One region of the Kitasatospora sp. NPDC088391 genome, then DNA from elsewhere that is predicted to be linked to it. Evidence: riboswitches for the same ligand, from Rfam matches in the RefSeq annotation. Region 1 holds a riboswitch; the other holds the start of a gene.
The links. A riboswitch is a leader RNA that binds a small molecule or an ion and turns the genes downstream of it on or off. The one in region 1 is predicted to bind S-adenosylmethionine.

Region 1 (14,306 bases):
GGACGGCTCCGCGGTGGTCGAGCCGCCGCGCCGCCTGCGGCGCGGCGCCACCGGTGACAGCGGGGGCCGAGCTATCTCGGCGGCCCCGGGCTCCCCGGCCGCCGCCCTGCCCCCGTCGCGCACCCCGCGCACCCCCCAAGCCATCGTTGCCAAGTCCCGTCAGCGCGAGCTGCCGGGCCGCACGACCGATCGGAAGGACCCCCACTGATGGAGTCGGCAGAGATCCGCCGCCGCTGGCTGCGCTTCTTCGAGGAGCGCGGCCACACCGTCGTACCGTCGGCCTCGCTGGTCGCCGACGACCCCACCCTGCTGCTGGTGAACGCCGGCATGGTGCCGTTCAAGCCGTACTTCCTGGGTGAGATCAAGCCGCAGTTCCAGCGCGCCACCAGCGTGCAGAAGTGCGTCCGCACGCTGGACATCGAGGAGGTCGGGAAGACCACCCGGCACGGCTCGTTCTTCCAGATGTGCGGCAACTTCTCGTTCGGCGACTACTTCAAGGAAGGCGCCATCACGTTCGCCTGGGAGCTGCTCACCGGCTCCGTCGCGGACGGCGGCTACGGCCTGGAGCCCGAGAAGCTCTGGATCACCGTCTACCAGGACGACGACGAGGCCGAGCAGATCTGGCGGGACGTCATCGGCGTGCCGTCCGAGCGCATCCAGCGCCTCGGCATGAAGGACAACTTCTGGTCGATGGGCGTCCCCGGTCCGTGCGGCCCGTGCTCGGAGATCAACTACGACCGCGGCCCCGCGTACGGCGAGGAGGGCGGCCCGGCGGTCAACGGCGAGCGCTACCTGGAGATCTGGAACCTGGTCTTCATGCAGTACGAGCGCGGCCACGGCGACGGCAAGGACGGGTTCGAGATCCTCGGCGACCTGCCGAGCAAGAACATCGACACCGGCCTCGGCCTGGAGCGCCTGGCCGCGATCCTGCAGGGCGTCGACAACCTGTTCGAGATCGACACCTCGCGGATGATCCTCGACCGCGCCGCCGAGCTCACCGGCCACACCTACGGCGCCGACCGCAAGTCGGACGTCTCGCTGCGCGTGGTCACCGACCACTTCCGCACCGCGCTGATGCTGGTCGGCGACGGCGTCACCCCCGGCAACGAGGGTCGCGGCTACGTGCTGCGCCGCATCCTGCGCCGGGCGATCCGCAACATGCGCCTGCTGGGCGCCACCGAGCCGGTCGCCAAGGACCTGATCGACATCTCGATCAAGGCGATGGCCCCGCAGTACCCGGAGCTGGAGTCCGACCGCAAGCGGATCGAGACCGTGGTGGTCGCGGAGGAGAACGCCTTCCTGCAGACCCTGCGCTCCGGCACCAGCCTGCTGGACGCCGCGGTCACCGAGACCAAGCAGTCCGGCGGCGCGGTGCTCTCCGGCGAGCAGGCGTTCAAGCTGCACGACACCTACGGCTTCCCGATCGACCTGACCCTGGAGATGGCCGAGGAGCAGGGCCTCCAGGTCGACGAGTCCGGCTTCCGCCGCCTGATGCAGGAGCAGCGGGACCGCGCCAAGGCCGACGCCAAGGCGAAGAAGATGGGCCACGCCGACGTCGCCGCGTACCGCGAGGTCGCCGACAAGGCGGGCGCGTCGGTCTTCACCGGCTACGCCAACACCGAGGGCGAGGCCACCGTGGTCGGCCTGCTGGTCGACGGCGTCCCGTCGCCCGCGGCCACCGAGGGCGACGAGGTCGAGATCGTCCTCGACCGCACCCCGTTCTACGCCGAGGGCGGCGGCCAGCTCGCCGACCACGGCCGGATCCGCCTCGACTCCGGCGCGGTCGTCGAGATCCGCGACGTCCAGCAGCCGGTGCCCGGCGTGATCGTGCACTCCGGCGGGGTGCTGTTCGGCGAGGTGGTGCTCGGCGCGTCCGCGTACGCCACCATCGACACCGACCGCCGCCGGGCCGTCTCGCGCGCCCACTCGGCGACCCACCTGACCCACCAGGCGCTGCGCGACGCGCTCGGCCCGACGGCCGCGCAGGCCGGTTCGGAGAACGCGCCGGGCCGCTTCCGGTTCGACTTCGGCTCGCCCGCGGCCGTTCCCGGCTCGGTGCTGACCGACGTCGAGCAGAAGATCAACGAGGTGCTGGTCCGCGAACTCGACGTCACCGCCGAGGTGATGACGATGGACCAGGCCCGCAAGCAGGGCGCCATCGCGATGTTCGGCGAGAAGTACGGCGACTCGGTGCGGGTGGTCACCATCGGCGACTTCTCCAAGGAGCTGTGCGGCGGCACGCACGTCGGCAACACCGCCCAGCTGGGCCTGGTGAAGCTGCTCGGCGAGTCCTCGATCGGCTCCGGCGTGCGCCGGGTGGAGGCGCTGGTCGGCGTCGACGCGTACAAGTTCCTGGCCCGCGAGCACACCGTGGTGGCCCAGCTGACCGAACTGGTCAAGGGCCGCCCGGAGGAGCTGCCGGAGAAGATCTCCGGCATGCTCGCCAAGCTCAAGGACGCCGAGAAGGAGATCGAGAAGTTCCGCGCGGAGAAGGTGCTCGCGGCGGCGGCCGGTCTGGCCGAGGGCGCGGAGGACGTCCGGGGCGTGGCCCTGGTCGCCGCCCGGGTCGCCGACGGCACCGGCGCGGACGAGCTGCGCAAGCTGGTGCTGGACGTCCGGGCCCGGCTCGGCTCCCGCCCGGCCGTGGTCGCCGCGTTCACCGTCGCGAACGACCGCCCGCTGACCGTGATCGCCACCAACGAGGACGCCCGTTCGCGCGGCATCAAGGCCGGTGAGCTGGTCCGCGCCGCGGCGAAGACGCTCGGCGGCGGCGGTGGCGGCAAGGACGACGTGGCGCAGGGCGGCGGCACCGACCCGGCCGCGGTCGGCGCGGCGATCGAGGCCGTCCGGGCGCTGGTGGCCGAGCGCGCGTGAGTGAGCAGCCCATCGAGGAGAAGGTCTTCCGGCGCGGTCGGCGGATCGCCGTCGACGTGGGCGACGCCCGGATCGGGGTCGCGGTCTGCGACCCCGACGGGCTGATCGCCACGCCGGTGGAGACCGTCCCCGCCGGTGGCCGCTCGCAGGCCCGGCTGAAGGCGATCGTCGAGGAGTACGACGCGATCGAGGTCGTGGTCGGTCTGCCGCGTTCACTGAACGGCAAGGAGGGCCCGGCCGCGGCCAAGGTTCGCGAGTACGCGGGCCGGCTGGCCGGCCTGCTGTACCCGGTCGGGGTCCGGCTGGTGGACGAGCGGATGACCACCGTCACCGCCGCCGCCGGGCTGCGGGCCTCCGGCCGGTCGGCCAAGAAGGGCCGCTCGGTGATCGACCAGGCCGCCGCCGTGGTGATCCTGCAGTCGGCGCTTGAGACCGAACGGGTGAGCGGTCGGGCGCCCGGTGAGAGTGTCGAGCCGGTCATCTGATCGGTACGGGCTAGCTTCCCGGTAGAGGGGCGCGGGGGGGCGCCCGGCCCCCCCGGCCCCCCCCCCCCCGCCCCCCCCCCGGCGCGCCCCCCGCGCCCCCCCCGCACCCCCGCCCCCCGCGCCGCGGGCCGCCGGGGGGTCCGGCGGCCGGGGGGGGACCCCCCCCCCGGGGGGGCCCCCCCCCCCCCCCGCGGCCCCCCCCCCCCCGGGGGGGGGGGCCCCCCCGCTTCCGTCGTTCCTCAGCGCCGGACGGCGTCCAGCGCGGTCAGCACGGTGGCCAGCGCCTCGTCCCGGCTCAGGCCGAGCCGCACCGTCAGCGCCGCGTACTCGGTGGCGGCGGTGGCGGCCAGGCGCTGCGAGGTGTCGCCGGTCGCGGCGATCGTGGTGCCGGCCCGGCCCCGGGTCTCGACCACGCCGTCGGCCTCCAGCTCCCGGTAGGCGCGGGCCACCGTGTTGGCGGCCAGGCCGAGCTGCTCGGCCAGCGCGCGGACGGTGGGGAGTTTCAGGCCGACCGGCAGTTCGCCCGCCCGGGCCCGGGCCGCGATCTGGGAACGCACCTGCTCGTAGGGCGGGACGGAGGACTGATGATCGATCACCACGTGCACCCGGTCAACATAACAGGGCGTCAGGGCTCCGCGCCGCAGATGACGGAACCCCCACCGGCCGGAGCCGGTGGGGGTTCTGACGTGGCGTGACAGCTACCCGGGATCAGTGGTGGCCGTGGCCGCTGGTGATCTCGTGGTACTCCTCGGTGGTGGGCTTGGAGATCTGGCTGCTCTCGCCGTAGAAGCCCTCGGAGAGCTTCACCCGGGCCTTGGTCACCACGCCGGCCTTGCTGGCCACACCGTTCTCGTCCGTCGCGGCGGGCAGCTCCAGCGGCTGGGGCTGCTCGTGGGCGGTGAGGGTGTGCAGGTCCTTCTGCGCCAGCGGGGTGTGGACCTCGACGAACTCGCCGTGCGGCAGGCGCTTGATGACGCCCGACTCGCGGCCGTGCAGCACCTTCTCCTTGTCACGGCGCTGCAGGCCGAGGCACCAGCGCTTGGTGACGATGAAGGTGAGCACCGGCACCACGAAGAAGCCGACCCGGACGGCGTACGTGATCGTGTTGATCGACAGGTGCAGGTGGGTGGCGAACAGGTCGTTGCCACCACCGACCAGCAGGATCAGGTACAGCGAGATCCAGGCCGCGCCGAGCGCGGTGCGGACCGGGGCGTTGCGCGGGCGGTCCAGGATGTGGTGCTCGCGCTTGTCGCCGGTGACCCAGGACTCGATGAACGGGTAGACCGCGATCGCGGCCAGCACCGCCGGGAAGATCGCCAGCGGGACCATCACGCCGAGGTTCAGCGTGTGACCGCCCCAGACCGAGATCTCCCAGCCCGGCATGATGCGGATCAGGCCCTCGGAGAAGCCCATGTACCAGTCGGGCTGGGCGTCGGTCGACACCTGGTCCGGACGGTACGGGCCGTACGCCCAGATCGGGTTGATCGTGGCGATCGCCGAGATCGCGGCGATGATGCCGAAGACCAGGAAGAAGAAGCCGCCGGCCTTCGCCATGTAGACCGGCATCAGCGGCATGCCGACGACGTTCTTCTCGGTCTTGCCCGGGCCCGCCCACTGGGTGTGCTTGTGGTAGAAGACCAGGATCAGGTGCGCCACCAGCAGGCCCAGCATGATGCCCGGGATGAGCAGCACGTGGATGGTGAAGAAGCGCGGGACGATGTCGTGGCCGGGGAACTCGCCGCCGAACAGGAACATCTGGATGTAGGTGCCGACCAGCGGCACCGCGAGGATCGCGCCCTCCATGAAGCGGATGCCGGTGCCCGACAGCAGGTCGTCCGGCAGCGAGTAGCCGAAGAAGCCGTCGAACATGCCCAGGACCAGCAGCAGGAAGCCGAAGACCCAGTTGATCTCACGGGGCTTGCGGAACGCGCCGGTGAAGAACACGCGCATCATGTGCACGAGCATCGCGGCGACGAAGACCAGCGCGGCCCAGTGGTGGATCTGACGGATCAGCAGGCCGCCGCGGATCTCGAAGCTGATGTTCAGCGTCGAGGCGTAGGCCTCCGACATCCGGATGCCGTTCAGCGGCAGGTACGAACCGTGGTACACGGTCTCGGCCATGCTCGGCGTGAAGAACAGCGTCAGGTACACACCCGTGAGGATGATGATGATGAAGCTGTAGAGGCAGATCTCACCGAGCATGAAGGACCAGTGGTCCGGGAAGATCTTGCGCAGGTTGGCCTTGGCCAGGGTGTAGATGCCCAGCCGGCCGTCCAGCCAGTCCGTCGCCGCCTCGGCCTTGTTGGCAGGCTTGGCGCGGCTGCTGGCCGGCTTGGAGGCACTGTTGGTGCCGCTTGCGCTGCTCATCGCGGACGCTCCCAGTAACTCGGGCCGACGGGCTCGTCGAAGTCGCCGGTGGCGACCAGGAAGCCCTGCTCATCGGTGGTGATCTTCAGCTGCGGCAGCGGGTGGCCGGCCGGGCCGAAGATGACGCGAGCGCCGTCCGCCAGGTCGAAGGTCGACTGGTGGCAGGGGCAGAGCGCGTGGTGGGTCTGCTGCTCGTACAGCGAGATCGGGCAGCCGACGTGGGTGCAGATCTTCGAGTAGGCGAGGATGCCCTCGAAGCCCTTGTCCCGCGACTTGGCGTCCTTGATGTCGTCCGGGGAGATCCGGATCAGCATCAGGGCGTCCTTGGCGATGCGCTGCTGGAAGTCCTCGTCCGACTCCTCCAGGCCCTTCGGCTTGGCGAAGGTCAGCGAGCCCTGGACGATGTCCTCGGGCTTCATCGGCTGGTCGGTGTTCATGTTGACCAGCTGGATCGGCTCGGCCGGGGTGGCCTCCACCCAACCGGTGTGCAGCAGCTTCTTCTCCGGCAGCGGGCCGAGGTCGCGCAGCAGCACCACACCGGACAGCGGCACCAGGGCCATCGAGCCGATCAGGGTGTTGCGGATCATCTTGCGGCGGCCGAAGCCGGACTCCGCGGCACCCGTCCTGAACTGCTCGATGACGTCGTTGCGGACCTCGTCGTCGGCCTCGATCGCGTGCCGCTCGGCCGGCAGCTCGTGGTCCGACATCAGGGTGCGGGCCCAGTGGACCGCGCCCGCGCCGATGCAGAACAGCGCCACGCCGAGGGTCAGGCCCAGGGCGAAGTTGAGGGCGCTGACCTTGCCCAGCGGGAAGATGTAGACCAGCTTGTCGGCGTCGATCGACGCGTACGAGGCGATGAAGCCGACGGTCGCCAGCATCGACACCACGAACATGAACGACACCTGGCGCTCGGCCCGCTTGGCGGCCCGCTCGTCGATGTCGGTCCGACGCGGCTCGTGGGCCGGCAGGCCCGGGTCGGCGAACGGGTCGCCGTGGGTGGCGACGTCCGTGCCGTGGGAGGCGTCGTGCGCCTCCGGCAGGTTCTCTGACATGTCGTGGCTCATGACTTCTTGGCCTTGGTGGTGTGGGCGGCGACCCAGATCGCGATCACGATCAGCGTGCCGAGACCGAAGATCCAACCGAACAGGCCCTCGGTCACCGGACCGAGGCTGCCCAGGGCGAGACCGCCCGGGTTCGGCTCGTTGTCGGCGTTGCGGACGAAGGCCACGATCTCGCGCTTCTGCTCCTCCGGCATGGTGCTGTCGGGGAAGGACGGCATGTTCTGCGGGCCGGTCTGCATGGCCTCGTAGATGTGCTTGGCGTCCACGCCCTCCAGGGACGGGGCGTACTTGCCGTTGGTCAGCGCGCCGCCCTTGCCGGCGAAGTTGTGGCACTGGGCGCAGTTGGTGCGGAACAGCTCGCCACCCTTGGCGACCTGCTCGGCGTTGGTCTTCGGGTCCTCGGAGGGCTGGTACTGGTCCTTGCCCGGGGTGACCGGGCCGGGGCCCAGCGAGGCCACGTAGGCGGCCAGCTGGTCGATCTCGGCCTGCGAGTAGATGTTCTTCTTGCGCGGGACCTGGGCGCCCGGCTGCTGCGCGGGCATCCGACCGGTGGCGACCTGGAAGTCGACCGCGGCGGAGCCGACGCCGACCAGTGACGGACCGTCAGACGTGCCCTGGCCGTTCAGGCCGTGGCAGGAGGAGCAGCCCACGGCGAAGAGCTTCTTGCCCTCGTCGATGGCGAGCGACTGCGCGGAGCTGTCGGCCTGCGCCTTCCCGGCGGGCGCGAAAGCGGCGTACAGCCCCCCGGTGGCCGCCAGGGCGAGAAGTAGAACGACGACCGCCGCCAGTGGGTGGCGCCGTCGTGCGGAGAGCTTTTTCACGGAATAACCCCGGTGTCAGGATCTGGTCGGCAGCAGCCTGCCCCTGACGCCCAGGCGTCCAGGTGACGCCGGGTCAGGGGCGGGGCGGCTGTTACTTGATCAGGTAGATGGTCGCGAACAGGCCGATCCACACGACGTCGACGAAGTGCCAGTAGTACGACACCACGATCGCCGCGGTGGCCTGCTCGTGGGTGAAACGCCGCGCCGCGTAGGTCCGCCCGAGGACCAGCAGGAAGGCGATCAGACCACCCGTCACGTGGAGGCCGTGGAAGCCGGTGGTCAGGTAGAACACCGTGCCGTACGGGTCCGAGGACAGCGACAGGCCGTCCTTCTTGACCAGCTCGGTGTACTCGAAGATCTGGCCGCCGATGAAGACGGCGCCCATCACGAAGGTGATCGCGAACCACGAGCGCAGCTTCTTCACGTCACCGCGCTCGGCGGCGAACACGCCGAGCTGGCAGGTGAGCGAGGAGAGCACCAGGATCGTGGTGTTGACCGAGGAGAACGGCACGTTGAGGGCGTGGGCCTTCTCGTGCCAGAACTCGGCGCCCTTGACCGAGCGGAGGGTGAAGTACATCGCGAACAGGGCCGCGAAGAACATCAGCTCCGAGCTCAGCCAGACAATGGTTCCGACGCTGACCAGGTTCGGCCTGTTGACCGCTCCGTGCGCGTGTCCGGTTTCTGTTGCTGTTGCTGTCGCCACGACGGACATTATGTCGGTCCCTTATTCCGTCTTCACGCCGGGGGGTCTCCCTCGGAGTGTCCGGTGCGTGCGGTATGCCCCGCTCCCGCGCCGCCCGTTTTCTGACGGTTGTTCGGACCGGGTGAGCGAACTGCGCCGACGGGGTGACTCCCGGGCGCGTCGGCTTGAGCGAGATCGCGTCGGGGACTCTCCAGGAGGGCCGCGCCGGAGTAGCATCCGTCCGAGGACGTGGCCCGGGTCACACTGGGCCGTTCGGTCCGGCCGTCAGGCGTTCGGCCGAGACCGTCCGGGCGCGCCCCGCGGAACGGGCGTGCATATAAGAGGACGAGCACCAGGAAGCAGGGGACATGGCGCAGCACTCCGACGAGACGCTCACCGTTCTCGTCTACAGCGACGACCGCAACACCCGCGAGCAGGTCGGCCTCGCCCTCGGCCGGCGCCCCGCCGCGGACCTCCCGGCGGTCGAGTACCTGGAGTGCGCCACCGCCCCCGCGGTGCTGCGCGCCCTGGAGAAGGGCGGCGTCGACCTCTGCGTGCTCGACGGCGAGGCCGTCCCGGCCGGCGGGCTCGGCCTGACCCGGCAGCTGAAGGACGAGATCTACGGCTGCCCGCCCGTCCTGGTCCTGATCGGCCGTCCGCAGGACTCCTGGCTCGCCGCCTGGAGCCGCGCCGACGCCGCGCTCTCCCACCCGGTCGACCCGGTCCCGCTCGCCGAGGCCGCGACCACCCTGCTGCGGGCCCGGCTGGCCCGCCGCGCCCCCGCCGGGCGCTGACCGCCCCGGCGGCGCGTCCCGGCGGCCCGTCTCACGGGCGCGTCTCACCTGGAGAGAAGGGGGCGGTAACTCGCGGCGGCCGTCCCCGCTCGCTCGATAGGCTGACGCCACGTCCCGGGGACGCCCCGGGACGGAGACGAGAGCTGGAGAGTCGGCCATGGTGAACGCGCACTCTGCGAACGGCGGTAGCGACCCCGCGCAGGTGGTCCGCACCTGGCCCGACCTGCTGAGCTCGCTGCTGGGCGGCCAGGACCTCGCCCAGGCCGACACCGCCTGGGCGATGGACCGGATCATGACCGGCGAGGCCACCCCCGTGCAGGTGGCCGGCTTCCTGGTCGCGATGCGCGGCAAGGGCGAGACGGTCGAGGAGATCTCCGGCCTGGTCGAGACGATGTACGCGCACGCCCTCCCGCTGGACATCCCCGGTCCCGCCGTCGACATCGTCGGCACCGGCGGCGACCGGGCCCGGACGGTCAACATCTCCACCATGTCGGCGGTGGTCGCGGCCGCCGCCGGGGCGAAGGTGGTCAAGCACGGCAACCGGGCCTCGTCGTCGGCCTCCGGCTCCTCCGACGTGCTGGGGCGGCTCGGGATCAACCTGGACCTCTCCGCCGAGCGGGTCGCCCAGGTCGCCGAGGAGGTCGGGCTGACCTTCTGCTTCGCCGCCAAGTTCCACCCGTCGATGCGGCACACCGCCCAGGCGCGGGCCGAGCTGGCCGTGCCGACGGTCTTCAACATCCTCGGCCCGCTCACCAACCCGGCCCGGGTCACCTCGCACGCCGTCGGCTGCTTCGACACCCGGCTGGCCGGGCTGATCGCCGGGGTGCTCGCCCGGCGCGGCGCGAAGGGACTGGTCTTCCGGGGGGACGACGGACTCGACGAGTTGACGGTCACCACCACCTCCCGGGTCTGGGTGATCCGGGACGGCGCCGTCACCGAGACCGCCTTCGACCCGCGGGACGTCGGGATCGAGACGGTCGGGATCGAGGCGCTGCGCGGCGCCGACGCCGAGTACAACGCGGAGGTGGCGCGGCGCGTCCTGAACGGCGCCCCGGGGCCGGTCCGGGACGCCGTCCTGCTCAACAGCGCCGCCGCCCTGGTGGCCCTGGAACTGACGGACGCTCCGCTGACGGAACAGCTCGCGGCGGCGATGGAGCGCACCGCGCGGGCGATCGACTCGGGGGCGGCGGGGGCGCTGCTGAAGCGCTGGGCCGAGGCGACGCAGCTGCCGGGGTGAGATCGGGGTCGCTCCCGCGGCCCCTGGCCGCCGTCTCGTGTGGTGGACAGGGGTTGAGCCGGGAGGGGGCTCGTGTATGGTTCTGGATCAGGTCATGAGTGACAGCGCGAAGCCCCAGCTCGCTGTCCGGCAACCCTCCGTCCGTGGCGGGGTGCCCTGGGTGAGGACCGGGCCACGCGGCGAACCGTCCGCGCGGCAAGCGCGGACTTCCGGACGGCACACCTCCGGGGTCCTCACCCCGTGGAGGAGTGCACCCATGTCCGTGACCACCGAGATCTGTGAGCCGCTGGCCGTGCTGGGCCAGGACGTCGAGGTTCCGCTGGCGTCGGGGGAGAAGGTCGGGTACGCGGCGCTGGACTACGCGGCGAGCGCCCCGGCGCTGCAGCGGGTCTGGGACGACGTCGCGGCCTACGCGCCGTACTACGGGTCGGTGCACCGGGGGGCCGGCTACCTGTCGCAGCTGTCGACGGACCTGTTCGAGCAGAGCCGGCGGACCGTCGCCGAGTTCCTGGACCTGCGGGACGGCGACCAGGTGGTGTTCACCCGGGCGACCACCGACTCGCTGAACCTGCTGGCGGGGGCGGTCCCGGCCGGGACCGAGGTGTTCGCGTTCGAGACCGAGCACCACGCCTCGCTGTTGCCGTGGCGCCGCGAGGGCCTGACGGTGCGTTACCTGCGGGCGCCGCGCTCGCACGCCGAGGCGGTGGCCGCGCTGGAGGAGGCGCTGCTGGACGCGGCGGACGGGCCGAAGCTGTTCTGCGTGACCGGCGCGTCGAACGTCACCGGCGAGCTGTGGCCGGTCCGCGAGCTGACCGGGGTCGCGCACCGGTACGGCGCCCGGGTGGTGCTGGACGCGGCCCAGCTGGCGCCCCACCACCGGCTCTCGGTGCGGGAGTTGGACGTCGACTGGGTGGCGTTCTCCGGCCACAAGCTGTACGCGCCGTTCGGCGCCGGCGTGCTGGCGGGCCGCGCGGACTGGCTGGACGCGGCGGAGCCGTACCTGGCCGGCGGCGGGGCGAGCCGGACGGTGGCCCGCGAGCTGGACGGCTCGGTGGCGGTGGAGTGGCACAGCGGCCCGGCCCGGCACGAGGCCGGCTCGCCCAACGTGATCGGCGCGTACGCCGTCGCCTCGGCCTGCCGGGCGCTCACCGAGGCGGGCTTCGACGCGCTGGAGGAGCGGGAGCGGGCGCTGGTCGCCCGGCTGACGGCCGGTCTGGCCGAGGTCCCCGAGGTGCGGGTGCTCAACCTGTTCGGCGAGGGCTCCGACCGGGTCGGCGTCATCTCCTTCGTGGTGCGCGGCTGGAACAGCTCGCACTTCTCGGCGGCGCTGTCGGCCGAGTACGGCATCGGCGTCCGGGACGGCCTGTTCTGCGCGCACCCGCTGGTGCGGACCCTGCTGGGCGGGGAAGAGGCCGGGCCGAGCGAGTGCGGGGCGCCGGAGCCCTCGCTGCCCGGGGAGCGCAGCCTGAACGCGATCCGGGTCAGTTTCGGCGCCGGCACCCCCGTCGAGCACGTGGACCGGTTCCTGACCGCCGTCCGCGAACTGGTCAGCGACGGCGCGAAGTGGAACTACCGCAGCGAGGGCGGCCGTTGCGTGGTCGACACCGCGCGCTGAGTCAGCCGTCCAGGCCGAGCGAGAACGCGGCCTCCAGGTCGACCTGCGAGTAGGTGCGGAAGGCGATGTGGGTCTCGGTGCCGGACACGCCCGGGACCTTGTTCAGCCGGCCGGGGATCACGTCGGCCAGGTCCTCGTGCCGGCGGACCCGGACCATCGCGACCAGGTCGTAGGTGCCGGTGACGGAGTAGACCTCGCTGACGCCCTCGATGGCGGCGATCGCCTCGGCGATCTCGGGGATCCGGTCGACGTCGGTGTTGATGAGGACGATCGCGGTGATCACTGAGCAACTCCTGTTCGAGAAGGTGCGCCCAGGGTATCGCCCGCCGGACGGGCGGCCCAGGCGAACAGCCAGCCCGTCAGGAAGCCGATCACGTGCACCAGGTACGCCACCCCGTCGCCGCCGGAGGTGGCCGACCAGAACTGCAGGGCGAACCACAGGCCGAGCACCAGCCAGGCCGGGAAGCGCAGCGGCAGGAACAGCAGCAGCGGCACCAGCGTGGTCACCCGGGCCTTCGGGTACAGCCGCAGGTAGGCCCCCAGCACCCCGGCGATCGCGCCGGACGCGCCGACCAGCGCGCGGGTGCCGTCCGCGGTGTGCGCCTCGGCCAGCGCGTAGCCGTAGGTGGCCAGGTAGCCGATCGCCAGGTAGCCGACCAGGAACCGGAACCGCCCCAGCCGGGCCTCCACGGCCGGGCCGAAGACGAACAGGAACAGCAGGTTGCCGATCAGGTGGACCCAGCCCGCGTGCACGAACAGCGAGGTCAGCACCGACAGTTCGGGGATCTTGCCCGGGGTCGGCGGCAGCACGCAGCCCGGCGCGGCCGGGGGCAGCGCGGACAGCTGGGCCGCCGTCAGGGGGTGCCCGCCCAGCAGCTCGGCGGGGACCGCGCCCCAGCGGTGCTGGTAGCGCTGCTCGGCGCAGGCCCGGGCGTCGCCGCTGCCGTAGAGCGGGTTCAGGCCGGACGGGCCGGTCAGCAGGACCAGCGCGGACACCGCGATCAGCAGGTACGTGACGGCCGGGGTGCGGACGGCCCGCTCGGCCGCCGGCGAACCGGCCCGGGCGGGGGCGGAGAGCACCATGCCGGTCAGCATTCCTCGGGGGCGTGCCCCCGACACCGGGCGCTGCTCCGGACGGGTGGGCGTCCGGGCTGTGGACCGGAACCCGGCCGCGCGGACGCAGGCAATAGGCTGGAGGCCCGGAACCGGGACCAGCCGAGAGGGACCACACTGATGACCATTGCCGCGCCGACCGCCGAGACCCGCTGGCGCTGCACCCTGTGCGGCAACCTGACCCGTTTCGACGTCACCCGTTCGTCCCGGGTGACCGACTTCCTGCACTTCGACCTCGCGGGCGAGTCCAAGGTCGAGGAGACCCAGGTGCTCGCGGAGACCATCGAGTCGGTCCGCTGCCGCTGGTGCAACGCCGTCGACCAGGTCGAGCTGGTGGCCCGTCCGGGCGCCGAGGAGCCCGCGGACGGCACCGCCGAGCAGGGCTGACCCGCACCCCACCGCCCCGCGCCCCCGTCCGCCCGGACCGGGGGCGCGGGGCGGCCGCGTCGGCGGGGGGTGGTGTCGGTGCGGCACGGTAGACGGGACAATCGACAGCAGCGGCGGAACGACCCCCCGCCCGGCGCCCGCCGGGAGGGACCGCCCGGACCAGGATCGGAGCCGAGGACAGTGGCGGAGGCAGTGAACGCGCCCGCGGGCCCGGACGGGACCGCGCCCGCCCCGGGCCCGGACACCCCCGAGGCGGAGCCGGACACCCACGAAGCGGAGGGCGGCGGCTCCCGCCCGCTCCCCGAGGGGGTGCGCCGCCGGGTGGTCGGCATCGCCTCCGACGCGCTGGGCGCCATCGCCCCGGGCGAACTCCCGCCCGCGCTGCGCCCGTACGCCAAGTTCACCCCCGCCCGCCGGGCCAAGTACGCGGCCACCGCGCTGGCGGCCGCGCTGGAGTCCGACCCGGCGTTCCGGGTCCGGATAGCCGACCGCCTGCGGCTGGGCCAGCCGGACCTGGTGCGCGCCCTGGAGGCGGGCAGCGCGCCCGCCGCCGCCGACCCGATGGACGTCGCGGCCGCCGCCTACCTGGTCCGGCCGGCCGACTGGACCCGGTTGGTCGAGGAGGCCGGCGAGGAGGCCGAGCGGGTCGACGCCGAGGGCGCCGCCGCCGAGGCCGTCCGGCAGGCCGAGAAGTTCCAGGAGGAGCTGGCCGAGGTCCGGGCGGCGGCCCGGACCGAGGCGGACCGGCAGCGCGCCGAGTCCGAGGGCGTCCGCCGGGAGGCCGAGTCGCTGCGCAAGAAGGTCCGCTCGCTGGAGGCCGACACCCGCCGGGCGCAGGCCGAGGGCCGGCGGCTGGCCGGGGAGCTGGAG
Region 2 (14,306 bases), on a different contig from region 1:
GGATCAGCGCGTGGTCGAGCGAGGCCGTCCGCGCGGTCATCGCGTGCGAGGAGCCGACCGCCACCGCGAGCGAGTCCACGCCGGTGTCGGCGACGTAGCGGGCCGCCTCGGCGGGGTCGGTGCGGGCCCCGGGGGCGTGCGCGCCGAGCGGGGGCTCGCCGTCCTTGCCGCCGACCCGGCCGAGCTCGGCCTCCAGGTGCAGGCCGTGGCGGTGCGCCCAGGCGGTGGCCTCGGCGGTGGCCTTGACGTTCTCGTCGTGCGGCAGCGCGGAGGCGTCGAACATCGCGGAGGAGAACCCGGCGGCGGGCGCGGCCCGCAGCAGGTCGACGTCCTCGACGTGGTCGAGGTGCAGCGAGACGGGGACCTCGGCGGCGGCGGCGACCTCGGCGCAGGCGCGGGCGATCGGCAGCAGGCGGCCGCCGCGGAAGGCGATCGCGTTCTGGCTGAGCTGGAGGACCACGGGCGTGCCCGCGGCCTCGGCGCCGGCGGCGATGGCCTCGGCGTGCTCCAGGGTGATCACGTTGAAGGCGGGCAGGCCGCGGCGTTCGGCGGCGGCGGCGGCGAGCAGGTCGGAGGTGGGGACGAGGGGCACGGCAGGGGCTCCCGGTGGGGTGAGTAGCGGGGCGCAGGTTCCGCTGCTCACCCGACCGTGGAACCGGGCGGGAGGACCGGGTGCCGCCCCTCCGCGGGGCGGCGCCGGGTCAGGCCGGGTTGCCGGCCCTGGCGAAGCGGTCCGCGCCGACGATCCACTCGCCGCGGCGCATGACGGCGGCGAGTTCGTAGCTGTCGGAGTCGAGGACGACCAGGTCGGCGTTCTTTCCGGCCTCCAGGGTGCCGATGGTGTCGGCCAGGCCCAGCAGGCGGGCCGGGACGGTGGACAGCGAGGTGACGGCCTGGTTCAGGGACAGGCCGAGGACGGTGACGGCGCGCCGGAAGGCGACGTCCAGGGTGAGGGTGGAGCCGGCGATGGAGCCGCCCTCGACCAGGCGGGCCACGCCGTCCTCGACCCGGACCTGGAGCGGGCCGAGCGGGTACAGGCCGTCGCCCATGCCGGCGGCGCCCATCGCGTCGGTGATCAGCGCGACGCGCTCGGCGCCGGCCGTGCCGTAGGCGAGTTCGACCACCGAGGGGTGCAGGTGGATGCCGTCGTTGACCAGCTCGACGGTGACCCGCTCGTCCTCCAGCAGGGCGACGATCGGGCCGGGGGCGCGGTGCTGGATGCCCGGCATCGCGTTGAACAGGTGGGTGGCGACGGTGGCGCCGGCGTCGACCGCCCGCAGGGTGGTCTCGTAGTCGGAGTCGGTGTGGCCGACGGCGGCGATGATGCCCAGCTCGGACAGCATCCGGACCGACTCCAGGCCGCCGGGCAGCTCCGGGGCCAGGGTGAACATCTTCGTGTGGCCGCGGCCCGCGTCGGCGAGCTTGCGCACCAGCGCCGGGTCCGGGTCGCGCAGCAGGTCGGGGCGGTGGGCGCCGCACCGGTTGTGCGAGATGAACGGGCCCTCGAAGTGGATGCCGGCCAGGACGCCGTCCTCCACCAGCTCGGAGAGCACCGCCGCCTGCCGGCAGACCTCGTCGATCTCGCCGGTGACGGTGGAGGCCATCGTCGTGGTGGTGCCGTGCTCCAGGTGCGCGCGGGCGGCGGTGAGTGCCTCCTCGGCGATGCCGGAGGCGTACGAGGCGCCGCCGCCGCCGTGCACGTGCAGGTCGACGAAGCCGGGGACGACGGTGTAGCCGGTCAGGTCGAGGTCGCTCGGCTCCGCCTCGCCGCCGAGGCCCGCGACGCGGGTGCCCTCGACGGAGATCCGGCCCGCGTCGATCACCCCGCCGGGCAGGACCAGTCGGGCTCCGGCCAGTGCAGTACGGTCCGCGGTCACGCGGTCACCTCCATGGAGAGCAGATCCCAGGCGAGCAAGCCTGCGCCCAGGGACGCGGCGGTGTCTTTGAGCATGGCCGGTACGACCTTCGGGGGCATCTGGAAGGTCAACCGCTCGGAGACCGCGGCGCGCAGGGGGGTGAAGAGCGTGTCACCGGCTTCCGCCAGCCCGCCGCCGACGATCACCGTCGACGGGTCGAGCAGGCTCTGGGCCAGCACGATGCCGTCGGCGAGGGCGTCGACCGCGGTCCGCCAGACCTCGACCGCCCGCGGGTCGCCGGCGTCGACGGCGCTCGCGCAGGCGGCGGCGTCGGCCTCCGGGTCGCCGCTGGCGCCGGCCCAGGCGCGGGAGACCGCGGAGGCCGAGGCCAGGGTCTCCAGGCAGCCGCGGGCGCCGCAGCCGCACAGCGGCCCGCCGGGGCGGACCACCACGTGGCCGATCTCGCCGCCGTAGCCGTGCGCACCCGCCTCGATCGAGCCGTGGATGCCGATCGCGCCGGCGATGCCGGTGCCCAGCGCGATGAACAGGAAGCGGTCGACTCCCTGTCCGGCGCCGATCCGCCCCTCGGCGAGCCCGCCGGAGCGGACGTCGTGGCCGAGGGCGACCGGGATGCCGCCGAGGCGCTCGCCGAGCAGCTTGCGCATCGGCAGGTCGCGCCAGCCCAGGTTCGCGGAGAAGACCGCGATCCCGTTCTTCTCGTCGATCGTTCCCGGCACGGCGACGCCCGCCGCGAGGGGGGCGGCACCGAACCGGGTGCGGCCCTCCTGCGCCAGGTCGGCGGCGAAGTCGAGGATGGTGGCGACGACGGCGTCCGTGCCGTGCTCCCGCCCGGTCGGTCGGCGTGCTTCGAACAGCACGGAGCCGTCCTGGGCGACCAGCGCGGCCTTCATGCCGGTGCCGCCTACATCGAGTGCGATGACGTGCTTCACGGGGGACAGTTTCCCTTGGCCAGGTCGAAGAGGTCTAGTCCAGTTGCTCGATTGGTCTGGTCCTGAGAGGTGAGGTTTATCGCTCTTTGGAATCTCCTGGGGGTTTTGCGTTCCGGGGCGCGGCGGCCCCGGGGGGTCAGGACAGCACGATGGAACGGGTCAGGTTGCGCGGCCGGTCGGGGTTCAGGCCGCGGTGCTCGGCCAGCGCGACGGCCAGCCGGTGCACCCGGACCAGGTCGGCCAGCGGGTCCAGGCCGCCGGTCCGCGAGTCGGCCACCAGCGTGCCGCCGACCGCCGCCACCTCGTCCGCCAGGCCGTCCGGCAGCTCGCCGAACGCCCAGGCGGCCCGGCCGGGGGCGGTGATGGAGATCGGGCCGTGCCGGTACTCCATCGCCGGGTAGGACTCGGTCCAGGCCAGCGCGGCCTCGCGCATCTTCAGCCCGGCCTCCTGGGCCAGGCCGTTGGTCCAGCCCGCGCCGAGGAAGGAGATCTGCTCCAGCGCGACCAGCTCGGCCGGCACCTGCCAGGCCACGGCCCGCTCGGCGTCCGCGGCCGCCCGCTCGACGGTGGCGACGCCGGGCGGCAGTGCGCCCTCGGCCTCCAGGTGGGCCCGGAGCAGGGCGACCACGGTGGTGGCGAAGCGGGTCTGCACCACCGAGGACTCGTCGGCGAAGCCCAGGTCGACCAGGTCGCCGGCCACCGCCGCGACCGGCTGGTCCGGGCAGGCGGTGATCGCGGTGCTGGGCAGGTCGGTGGCGGCCAGCAGGCGTAGCACCTCGGTGGTGGTGCCGGAGCGGGTGATCGCCAGCACCCGGTCGTAGCGGCGGGCGAGCGGGAACTCGGAGGCGGCGAAGGCGTCGGTCTCGCCGTGGCCGCCGGCCTCGCGCAGCGCGGCGTACGCCTGCGCCATGAACCACGAGGTGCCGCAGCCGACCACGGCCACCCGCTCGCCGCGCCGCGGCAGGCCGGCCGGGCCGGTCGCCGCCAGCGCCGCGGCGGTGCGCCAGTTCTCGGGCTGGGTGGCGATCTCCTCGCCGGTCAGGGACAGGTGCGGCATGGGTGGGGACTCCTCTGGCTTCGGCGGAGCAGGCTGTGTGCGCAAAGCTGATTGATTTATAGCTGTTTCGAGCACGAGTGCGCAATGCATCGGGAGTGCTCCCGGTGTGCGAAGCTGTCCCGACCGCGAACCGCACGGTCGGGAGGAGCAGGACGGTGTCCAGGTACGAACGGTGGAACGCACTGCTGGAACTGCTGGCCGAACACGGCAAGTTGGACGTGGAGGAGGCGGCCGGCGCACTGGACGTCTCGGCCGCGACCATCCGCCGCGACCTGGACCAGCTGGCCCGCCAGCAGATGGTCACCCGGACCCGGGGCGGAGCGGTGGCGCACAGCGTCTCCTACGACCTGCCGCTGCGCTACAAGACCGCCCGCAACGCCGACGCCAAGCAGCGGATCGGCGCGCTGGTGGCGGGCCTGGTCGAACCCGGCGAGGTGGTCGGCCTGAACGGCGGTACCACCACCACCGAGGTGGCCCGGGCGCTGGCCGTCCGCCCCGACCTGGCCGAGCAGGGCGAGAGCGGCCAGAGCCTGACCGTGGTCACCAACGCGCTCAACATCGCCAACGAGCTGACGGTCCGTCCGCAGGTGAAGATCGTGGTCACCGGCGGGGTGGCCCGCCCCCAGTCCTACGAGCTGATCGGCCCGCTGGCCGCCCAGGTGCTCGGCGAACTCGCCCTGGACACCGCGGTGCTGGGCGTGGACGCGATCGACGTCGAGCACGGCGCCACCGCCCACCACGAGGGCGAGGCGGCGATCAACCGGCTGCTCGCCGAGCGCTCCCGCCGGGTCGTGGTGGCCGCCGACTCCTCCAAGCTCGGCCGCCGCGCCTTCGCCCGGATCTGCGGCCTGGACCGGGTCGACACCCTGGTCACCGACGAGCAGGTTCCGGCCGAACTGGCGGCCGCCTTCGCCGAGGCCGGGGTGACCGTCCTGACCGCCTGACGGTTCGGGTGGGTGCGACCGTTTTGGTCCGGCCGGTTTCCGCATAGCGGACGGAAAAGGACCCGGTGTTGCGCTGGGCGCAACGGGATCTGACACTTCGATAACTTCCGTCACTACAGGTCTGGACCACTACGGCACGGGCTGTCAGGGTCGCCGCTGTTACCCTCCCGAAGGCGGTCCACCTTGAAGCGAACAGCGCTGATCCCCCTGCCCCTCGTCGGATGCCTGCTGCTCACCGGCTGCGGTCTCGTCTCCGGTGCGAGCGGGGTGACGCTCACCGTGGTCGCCGCCGACTACGGCGACGGCCCGGCGAACTCCAGCACCGCCTACTGGACCCAGCTCGCCAAGGACTTCGAGGCCGCCAACTCGGACATCAAGGTCAAGGTCGACGTGGTGCCCTGGCCCGACATCGACAAGCACGTCGCCCAGCTGATCGCCGACGGGAAGATCCCCGACGTGGTGCAGACCGGCGGCTTCGCCGACCAGGTCACCGCCGATCGCCTCTACCCCGTCGGCGACGTGCTCTCCATCGACACCCAGGCCAACCTGCTCGACTCCTTCAGCAAGGCCGGACAGGTGCTCGGCAGCCAGTACGGCATCCCGTTCATCTCCTCCAGCCGGGTGTTCGTCTACAACAAGGCGATCTTCGACAAGGCCGGCATCACCGCCCCGCCCACCACCTGGGAGGAGCTGCGCAAGGACGCCGACCTGGTCAAGGCCAAGGTCCCCGGCGTCACCCCGTACGCGCTGCCGCTCGGCCCCGAGGAGGCCCAGGCCGAGTCGATGATCTGGTCGATGAGCGGCGGCGGCGCGCTCTCCGACAACGTCGGCAACTACACCATCGACAGCCAGCCCAACCGCGAGACCTTCAAGTGGCTGCGCACCAACCTGGTCGACAAGGGCCTCACCTACGCCGACCCCGGCAAGGTCAACCGGGCCACCGCCTTCGAGGACTTCGTCAACGGCAAGGTCGCCATGCTCAACGGCCACCCCGGCCTGCTCAAGGCCGCCGCCGGCAAGGTCCAGTTCGGCACCGCCGCGATCCCGCGCAAGGACAAGACCGTCAAGCCGGTCGCGTTCGGCGTCGCCGACTGGCTGATGGCCTTCAAGGCCAACGGGCACCGGGCGGAGATCAAGAAGTTCCTCAACTTCACGCTCGGCAAGCAGAACACCCTCAAGTTCGACGAGGAGTACAACCTGCTCCCCGTCACCCAGGACACCCTCGACGAGCTGTCCGCCAACCCCGCGCACCAGGACCTCACCGAGTTCCTCAAGGTGCTGCCCACCGCCAACTTCTACCCCTACGGCGACCCCTCCTGGGACAAGGTCAGCAGCCTGCTCAAGCAGCGGATGGGCGAGGTGGTCCGCCCCGGCGGCAACGCCGACGGGGTGCTCGGCGAACTGCAGAGCTCCGCCGCCGCCGAGTCCTCCCGGGCCCGCAAGAGCGGCTGACCGGAACGGGGCACCGGTCCGGCGGGGGCCGACACCCCGGGCGCTTAGCCTGGGGACATGGCCGAACTGACCGAACGCGACCGGGCGGTGCTCGCCCTGGAAGCCCGCGGGTGGCGGACCGCCGGCGCCAAGGAACAGGCGATCCGGCAGGAGCTCGGGATCTCCGCCACCCGCTACTACCAGCTGCTCAACGCCCTGCTCGACCGCGCCGAGGCGCTCGCCCACGACCCCGTCCTGGTCAACCGGCTGCGCCGGGTCCGGCAGGCCCGGCGCGAGGCCCGGCAGTGACCGGACACCGCCCGCCCGGGCCCGCCGCCCGGTAGCGTCTCGGCCATGGGAATCGCCGAACAGCTCACGTCCCCGGCCGGCCGCGACGGACTCGCGGGCCTGCTCGCCGACCCGCGCGCCGCCGTCGTCGGACTCGACTTCGACGGCACGCTCGCCCCGATCGTCGCCGACCCCGAGCAGGCCCGCGCCCACCCCGGCGTGGTCCCCGCGCTCGGCGCGCTCGCCCCGCTGGTCGGGGCCGTCGTCATCGTCACCGGGCGCCCCGCCGCGACCGCCGTCGCGCACGGCGGCTTCGCCGGCGCCCCCGGACTGGAGCACCTCACCGTCCTCGGCCACTACGGCGCCGAGCGCTGGGACGCCGCGACCGGCACCGTCACCGCCGCCCCGCCGCCGCCCGGCGTCGCCGCCGTCCGGGCGGCGCTGCCCGGGCTGCTCGCGGACCTCGGCGCCCCCGCGGGGACGTTCGTGGAGGACAAGGAGCGGGCGGTCGCCGTGCACACCCGGCGCGCCCCCGACCCGGACGGGCTGCTGGCCCGGCTGAGCGGCCCGCTCGGCGAACTGGCGGGCCGGCACGGCCTGGTCGTCGAACCCGGCCGGATGGTCCTCGAACTGCGGCCCCCCGGCGTCGACAAGGGCGTCGCGCTGCGCGGCTTCCTCGCCGAGAAGGCCGCCGGCCCGGTGCTGTTCGCCGGCGACGACCTCGGCGACCTGGCCGCCTACGCGGAGGTCGCCCGCCGCCGCGAGGCCGGCCTCCCCGGCCTGCTGGTCTGCAGCGGCCCGGTCACCGGCGAACCCCCGGTGGCGGCCCTCGCCGACCGCGCCGACCTCGTGGTGGCGGGGCCGGCCGGGGTGGTGGACGTGCTCGACTCGCTCGCGGAGCTGCTCGGCCGGTAGCGCGGCCGCGCCGGGGCTCAGAGGGCGTTCAGCTGGTCCAGGAACCACTGCTGGGGCGGTAGGGCCGTCGCCGCCGCCGCGAGCCGCTTGGTGCGGTCGGCGCGTTCGTCGGCCGGCATGGCGAGGGCCTCGGCGAGGGCGTCGGCGGTGGCGGTGACGTCGAAGGGGTTGACGGTGATCGCGTCCTCGCCGAGCTCCGCGTACGCGCCGGCCTCGCGGGACAGGACCAGGGCGCAGCCGCGGTCGGAGACCACCGGGACCTCCTTGGCGACCAGGTTCATGCCGTCCCGGATCGGGTTGACCAGGGCGACGTCGGCGAGCCGGTACGCGGCCAGCGAGCGCGGGAAGTCGTCGTCGAGGTGGAGCAGCACGGGCTGCCAGTCGGCGGTGCCGAACTCGGCGTTGACCTCGCCGGCGAGCCGGCCGACCTCGGCGGTGTAGTCGCGGTAGGCGGCCAGGTCGGTGCGCGAGGGGTAGGCGAAGGCGACGTGGACCACCCGGTCGCGCCACTCGGGGCGGGTGCGCAGCAGGTGCCGGTAGGCGAGCAGGCCGCGGACGATGTTCTTGCTCAGCTCGGTGCGGTCGACCCGGACGACGGTGCGCCGGTCGCCGACGGCCGCGCGCAGGGCGGTCAGCCGCTCGTCGACGTCGGGCCGGTGGGCGCGCTCGCGCAGGAAGTCGCCGTCGGCGCCGAGGCCGTGCACGCCGAGCCGGGTGGTGCGGCCGCCGTGCGTGACGGTCAGCGCGGCCCGGTCGACCTCGGCGCCGAGGACGGCCGCGCAGCAGTCGGCGAAGGCGAGCGCCCAGCGACGGGTCAGGAAGGCGGCCCGGTCGGCGCCGAGGATGCCCTCCAGGACAGTGGCGGCCACGTCGTCGGGGAGCAGCCGGTAGTAGTCCGGCGGGGCCCACGGGGTGTGCGAGAAGTGGCCGATCCGCAGGTCGGGGCGGAGGGCCCGGAGCAGCGCCGGGGCCAGCGACAGGTGGTAGTCCTGGATCAGCACGGCCGCGCCGGGGGCGGCCTCGGCGGCCAGCGCCTCGGCGAAGGCGGTGTTGTAGGCGAGGTAGCCGGCCCACTCGGTGCGGAACTCCGCGCCGAAGGCGGGTTCGACCGGCATCTCGTACAGCAGGTGGTGGACGAACCACAGGGTGGAGTTGGCGACGCCGTTGTAGGCGCGGGCGAAGGTCTCCGGGTCGATGTCCAGCATCCGGACGGCCTGTCCGCCGACGTCGTGCCCGGCCAGGTCGAGCCGCCCGTCGGGGGCCTGCCGGGCGGCGGCGCGGTCGGCGTCGGAGAGCGCGGCGCACACCCACACCGCCGAGGGGTCGTCGATCGCGGACAGCCCGGAGACCAGCCCGCCGCCGCCTCTGCGCAGGCTCAGGGTGCCGTCGTCCTCCGCGCGGAAGGACACCGGCCCGCGATTGGAGGCCACCAGGATCGGGGCGGCTCCGGACGACTCGGGACGTTCGGTCACGTGATCGGCCATACAGCCAACCTTGCCGTGCGACCGCCGCAGCAAACCACTCGACGCGGCCCGGGCGGGGGCGGTCAGCGGTCGCGGTACTCCGGGACGGTGGCCATCGGGGGGCGTTCGGCGGTCGGGACGGGGTGGGTGCGGGGGGTGAAGCCGGCGGGGGTGCGGGTGTACTGGGTGAGCAGCGGGCGGACCAGGTCGGGACCGGCCTTGAGGCGGTCGGTGCGGTCCAGGCGTTCCAGGGCGGTGCGGTAGATGGTGGCGGCCATCCGGCCGAGGGCCTGGCCGTCCTGGTGGCGGTGGTGCCGGACGCCGACGTCGACCTGGGCCAGCGCGTCCAGTCCGACCAGCTCCAACGCGTCGACCAGTAGGCCGAGTTCGACGCCGTAGCCGGTCGGGAAGGGCAGCCGCTCCAGCAGGCTGCGGCGGGCCGCGTACTCGCCGCCGAGCGGCTGCACGAAGCCGGCCAGCTGCGGCCAGTGCAGGTTGAGCAGCGGGCGGGCGACCAGCTCGGTGACCCGGCCGCCGCCCGCCGGGACGACCGCGCCGTCGGCCTCGAACGGCCGGTCGTACATCGCCTTGACCAGCTGCAGGCCGGGGTCGGTGAGCAGCGGGCCGACGATGCCGGAGACGAACGCCGGGTCGAACTCGCGCAGGTCGGCGTCCACGTAGCAGACGATCGCGCCGCGGGTGGCGAACAGGGAACGCCAGAGCACCTCGCCCTTGCCGGGGCCGGCCGGCAGCCGGGGCAGCACGCTGTCGCGGTGCACCACCCGGGCGCCGGCCGCGGCCGCCGCGGCGGCGGTGCCGTCCACCGAGCCGGAGTCGACCACCACCAGCTCGTCGACCAGCGGGTGACGCTCCATCAGCTCGGACCGGATCGCGCCGACGATCGCGCCGACGGTGGGCTCCTCGTCCAGCGCGGGCAGCACCACGGAGACCGTGCCGGCCGGGCCGGCGGCGCGCTTGGCGGCGAGCAGGGCGGCGAGCGGCCGGTCGGCGGCCGTCCACGACCTGCGGCGCAGCCAGTCGGCCACCTCCGGCAGTACCCCGGGCTCGGGCTGCTCGGCCAAGGTCTCGCTCCCTGTCTCGGTTCGTCTCGGGTGTCGGACGGCAGGTGGGTCCACCGCCGCCTTCGGATACAGTCTTCGTAATGCGGTCGGACCTTCGCACGTCGGGGTCGCTCGCAGCGTACGACCACAACTTCACAGAGCTCATCCAGAGGGACTGAGGGAACGGCCCGTTGAAGTCCCGGCAACCCTCCCGTGCGGCCAGCAGGCCCGGCGGGACAGGTGCCAATTCCGTCCCGGACGCGACCGCGCTCCGGGGAAGATGAGGAGAAAGGGCCTCGCCACCATGGCTGCTGACACCGCCGCACCTTCCGCCGTCGACCTCGGTCCGGCCACCGCGCTGTCCTGTCGGGAGTGCGGCACGCGCTTCCCGCTCGGCCCGAGCTTCGCCTGTCTGGAGTGCTTCGGCCCGCTGGAGATCGCCTACGACTACGCGGGCTACGACGCCGAGGAGCTGCGCAAGCGGATCGAGGCCGGCCCGGCGTCGATCTGGCGCTACGCCCCGCTGCTGCCCGTTCCCGCCGACGTCGCGGGCAAGCCGAACCTGAACCCGGGCTGGACCCCGCTGGTCAAGGCCGACAACCTGGGCCGCGAGCTGGGCTTCACCGCGCAGCTGCACATCAAGGACGACTCCGGCAACCCCACCCACTCCTTCAAGGACCGGGTGGTGGCCTGCGCGATCGAGGCCGCCCGCGCCTTCGACTTCACCACCCTCTCCTGCTCCTCCACCGGCAACCTGGCCGGCGCGGTGGGCGCCGCCGCCGCCCGGGCCGGCTTCAAGTCCTGCGTGTTCATCCCGCACGACCTGGAGCAGGGCAAGGTCGTGATGGCCGGCGTGTACGGCGGCGAGCTGGTCGGCATCGACGGCAACTACGACGACGTGAACCGGTTCTGCTCCGAGCTGATCGGCGACCCGGCCGGCGAGGGCTGGGGTTTCGTCAACGTCAACCTGCGCCCGTACTACGGCGAGGGCTCCAAGACGCTGGCCTTCGAGATCTGCGAGCAGCTCGGCTGGCGGCTGCCCGAGCAGATCGTCATCCCGATCGCCTCCGGCTCCCAGCTCACCAAGATCGACAAGGGCCTGCAGGAGCTGATCAAGCTCGGCCTGGTCGAGGACCGGCCGTACAAGATCTTCGGTGCCCAGGCCGAGGGCTGCTCCCCGGTCTCCGCCGCCTTCAAGGCCGGCCGTGACGTGATCAAGCCGGTCAAGCCGGACACCATCGCCAAGTCGCTGGCGATCGGCAACCCGGCCGACGGCCCGTACGTGCTGGACATCGCCCGCCGCACCGGCGGTGCGGTCGAGGACGTCACCGACGCCGAGGTGGTCGAGGCGATCAAGCTGCTGGCCCGCACCGAGGGCATCTTCGCCGAGACCGCGGGCGGCGTCACCGTCGGCGTGCTGAAGAAGCTGGTCGAGACGGGTCAGCTGGACCCGGCCAAGGAGACCGTCGCGATCAACACCGGCGACGGCCTGAAGACCCTCGACGCGGTCGCCGACGCCGGCATGACCGCCGTGATCCGCCCGACGCTGGAGTCCTTCCGCGCCGCCGGTCTCGTCACCGCCTGACCTCCAGCCGTAGGACCCCCACGCCGCCCGTACGCCGCCGCACGCCCGAGGAGCCCCGCATGAGCGCCACCGTCCGCATCCCCACCATCCTGCGCACCTACACTGGCGGCGCCGCCGAGGTCACCGCCGAGGGCGCCACCCTGTCCGCCGTCATCGCGGACCTGGAGGCGAACCACGCGGGCATCGCCGCCCGCCTGCTGGACGACACCGGCAAGCTGCGCCGCTTCGTCAACGTGTACGTGAACGACGACGACGTGCGCTTCGCCGAGGGCCTGGACACCGAGATCAAGGACGGCGCCTCGGTGTCGATCATTCCGGCGGTGGCCGGCGGCTGCTGAGGCCGTACCGCATTCACGTCGCCGCCGCCAGACCCGGAATTGCTTTTCCGGCCCGTCCGGCGGCGGCTTCGTGCGTAACGGTGCGCGTATCGGCGGGAATGCCGGCGGGCCGCGGTTTCCCACCTGGTGGGCCGCTGGAATTCGGCTCGCGGCGGAGCGGTAGAGTGCCGGTGCGGGCGTTCCCCGCCGCGGACCGGTTCAATCCTGATTTTCCGCACTGCCTCGCACACCGCCGCACTGCCCGCACCGCACCGTGCCCCGCCCGTTCAGGACCGCCTTCCGTCCCGGGTTCCGTCCCGGCTTCCGAGACGCGGGCCGGACCGTCCGCCGACCTTTCTGTCAGGCCGCCGTCAGAATTATCCCGGCGTTTTGCGGTGATGCGTCCGTTATGCCCGGTGGCAATTGTCGGCCGATGCTCCTTTCGCCCCGTCATATCCCCGGCCCGGCTTGGCCATTCCCGGAAATTAGGGCCTGTTGCAGAGGGCGCATATCCGGATACATTCAGCCGCGACAGAGGCTGCGCCGTACGGGGGGGAGTCCCCAGGCCGGCCTTCCAGACCTCCGGGTCCGCGTCCGCGGATCTCTGAAGGGCCAGCACAGCACAAGGGGAGTTCGGAATGGCTCAGGGCACCGTCAAGTGGTTCAACGCCGAGAAGGGCTACGGCTTCATCGCGGTCGACGGTGGAGCGGACGTGTTCGTCCACTACAGCGCGATCCAGATGGACGGCTACCGCACCCTGGAAGAGGGCCAGCGGGTCGAGTTCGAGATCTCGCAGGGTCAGAAGGGTCCGCAGGCCGACATGGTCCGGGCCCCCGGCGCCTGACGGCACCGGCAGACCGACAGCGCACGGCCCGGCGGGCCTGTTCCCGACGCATCGCGTCCGGGGGCAGGCCCGTCGGCCTTTCCGGGGGCGCGGACGCCCTTTCCGGGGCCCCGGCGGCGGCCTGCGGGTTTCCCCGGGGAGCCACCGGCGCGGGCCGAATGGGCTTGCACTCGACACCCGAGAGTGCTAATCATTGGCGTTAGCACTCGCAGTGTGAGAGTGACAAACGGACCGGGCCGGTGAGGCTCCGGAGGCGGTAGGGGAAGGGACCCCCGCTTCCTGGGCCGTCCGTCGCGGGCACCCCTTGGTCCGAGCAGTCGACCGTGTCCCGGAGGACCACTTCTGATGGCCAAGATCATCGCCTTTGACGAGGAAGCCCGCCGCGGCCTTGAGCGTGGCATGAACCAGCTTGCCGACGCCGTGAAGGTCACGCTCGGCCCCAAGGGTCGCAACGTCGTCCTGGAGAAGAAGTGGGGCGCCCCCACGATCACCAACGACGGTGTCTCCATCGCCAAGGAGATCGAGCTCGAGGACCCGTACGAGAAGATCGGCGCGGAGCTCGTCAAGGAGGTCGCCAAGAAGACCGACGACGTCGCGGGTGACGGCACCACCACCGCCACCGTGCTCGCCCAGGCGCTCGTCCGCGAGGGTCTGCGCAACGTCGCCGCCGGCGCCAACCCGATGGCCCTGAAGCGCGGCATCGAGAAGGCCGTCGTCGCCGTCTCCGACCAGCTGCTGGCCCAGGCCAAGGACGTGGAGACCAAGGAGCAGATCGCCTCCACCGCCTCCATCTCGGCCGCCGACACCCAGATCGGCGAGCTCATCGCCGAGGCGATGGACAAGGTCGGCAAGGAAGGCGTCATCACCGTCGAGGAGAGCAACACCTTCGGCCTGGAGCTCGAGCTCACCGAGGGCATGCGCTTCGACAAGGGCTACATCTCCGCCTACTTCGCCACCGACCTGGAGCGCATGGAGGCGAGCTTCGAGGACCCGTACATCCTCATCGCCAACTCCAAGATCTCCTCGGTCAAGGACCTCCTCCCGCTGCTGGAGAAGGTCATGCAGAGCGGCAAGCCGCTCGTCATCATCGCCGAGGACGTCGAGGGCGAGGCGCTCTCCACCCTGGTCGTGAACAAGATCCGCGGCACCTTCAAGTCCGTCGCCGTCAAGGCCCCGGGCTTCGGCGACCGCCGCAAGGCCATGCTCGGCGACATCGCCATCCTGACCGGCGGCACCGTGATCTCCGAGGAGGTCGGCCTCAAGCTCGAGAACGCCGGCGTCGACCTGCTGGGCACCGCCCGCAAGGTCGTCATCACCAAGGACGAGACCACCATCGTCGACGGCGGCGGCGACAGCGACCAGGTCGCCGGCCGGGTCAACCAGATCCGCGCCGAGATCGAGAACTCCGACTCGGACTACGACCGCGAGAAGCTCCAGGAGCGCCTCGCCAAGCTGGCCGGCGGCGTGGCCGTCATCAAGGCCGGCGCGGCCACCGAGGTCGAGCTCAAGGAGCGCAAGCACCGCATCGAGGACGCGGTGCGCAACGCCAAGGCCGCCGTCGAGGAGGGCATCGTCGCCGGTGGCGGCGTCGCCC

Region 2: linked by a shared signal. The riboswitch ahead of thrC (threonine synthase) and the one ahead of ACIQBJ_RS17170 (aminotransferase class V-fold PLP-dependent enzyme) in region 1 are both predicted to bind S-adenosylmethionine.

The regions. Positions count from the first base shown of each region.
Region 1 covers NZ_JBIVNB010000005.1:121,422-135,727, forward strand. The annotation lists gene ACIQBJ_RS17120 (DUF6167 family protein) at 1-208, shown strand, start outside; gene alaS (alanine--tRNA ligase) at 208-2,874, shown strand; gene ruvX (Holliday junction resolvase RuvX) at 2,886-3,359, shown strand; gene ACIQBJ_RS17135 (GntR family transcriptional regulator) at 3,599-3,964, opposite strand; gene ACIQBJ_RS17140 (cytochrome bc complex cytochrome b subunit) at 4,068-5,726, opposite strand; gene ACIQBJ_RS17145 (Rieske 2Fe-2S domain-containing protein) at 5,723-6,778, opposite strand; gene ACIQBJ_RS17150 (c-type cytochrome) at 6,787-7,608, opposite strand; gene ACIQBJ_RS17155 (heme-copper oxidase subunit III) at 7,700-8,320, opposite strand; gene ACIQBJ_RS17160 (hypothetical protein) at 8,659-9,084, shown strand; gene trpD (anthranilate phosphoribosyltransferase) at 9,242-10,321, shown strand; SAM riboswitch class IV at 10,412-10,529, shown strand; gene ACIQBJ_RS17170 (aminotransferase class V-fold PLP-dependent enzyme) at 10,578-11,936, shown strand; gene ACIQBJ_RS17175 (Lrp/AsnC ligand binding domain-containing protein) at 11,938-12,219, opposite strand; gene ACIQBJ_RS17180 (rhomboid family intramembrane serine protease) at 12,216-13,019, opposite strand; gene ACIQBJ_RS17185 (hypothetical protein) at 13,170-13,436, shown strand; gene ACIQBJ_RS17190 (NYN domain-containing protein) at 13,617-14,306, shown strand, end outside.
Region 2 covers NZ_JBIVNB010000009.1:258,085-272,390, reverse strand. The annotation lists gene ACIQBJ_RS26090 (ketose-bisphosphate aldolase) at 1-592, opposite strand, end outside; gene nagA (N-acetylglucosamine-6-phosphate deacetylase) at 702-1,877, opposite strand; gene ACIQBJ_RS26080 (ROK family protein) at 1,874-2,806, opposite strand; gene ACIQBJ_RS26075 (SIS domain-containing protein) at 2,943-3,863, opposite strand; gene ACIQBJ_RS26070 (DeoR/GlpR family DNA-binding transcription regulator) at 4,019-4,807, shown strand; gene ACIQBJ_RS26065 (extracellular solute-binding protein) at 4,991-6,259, shown strand; gene ACIQBJ_RS26060 (DUF3263 domain-containing protein) at 6,317-6,547, shown strand; gene otsB (trehalose-phosphatase) at 6,593-7,441, shown strand; gene ACIQBJ_RS26050 (trehalose-6-phosphate synthase) at 7,459-8,925, opposite strand; gene ACIQBJ_RS26045 (glucosyl-3-phosphoglycerate synthase) at 8,988-9,986, opposite strand; SAM riboswitch class I at 10,125-10,252, shown strand; gene thrC (threonine synthase) at 10,270-11,550, shown strand; gene ACIQBJ_RS26035 (MoaD/ThiS family protein) at 11,610-11,888, shown strand; gene ACIQBJ_RS26030 (cold-shock protein) at 12,506-12,712, shown strand; gene groL (chaperonin GroEL) at 13,058-14,306, shown strand, end outside.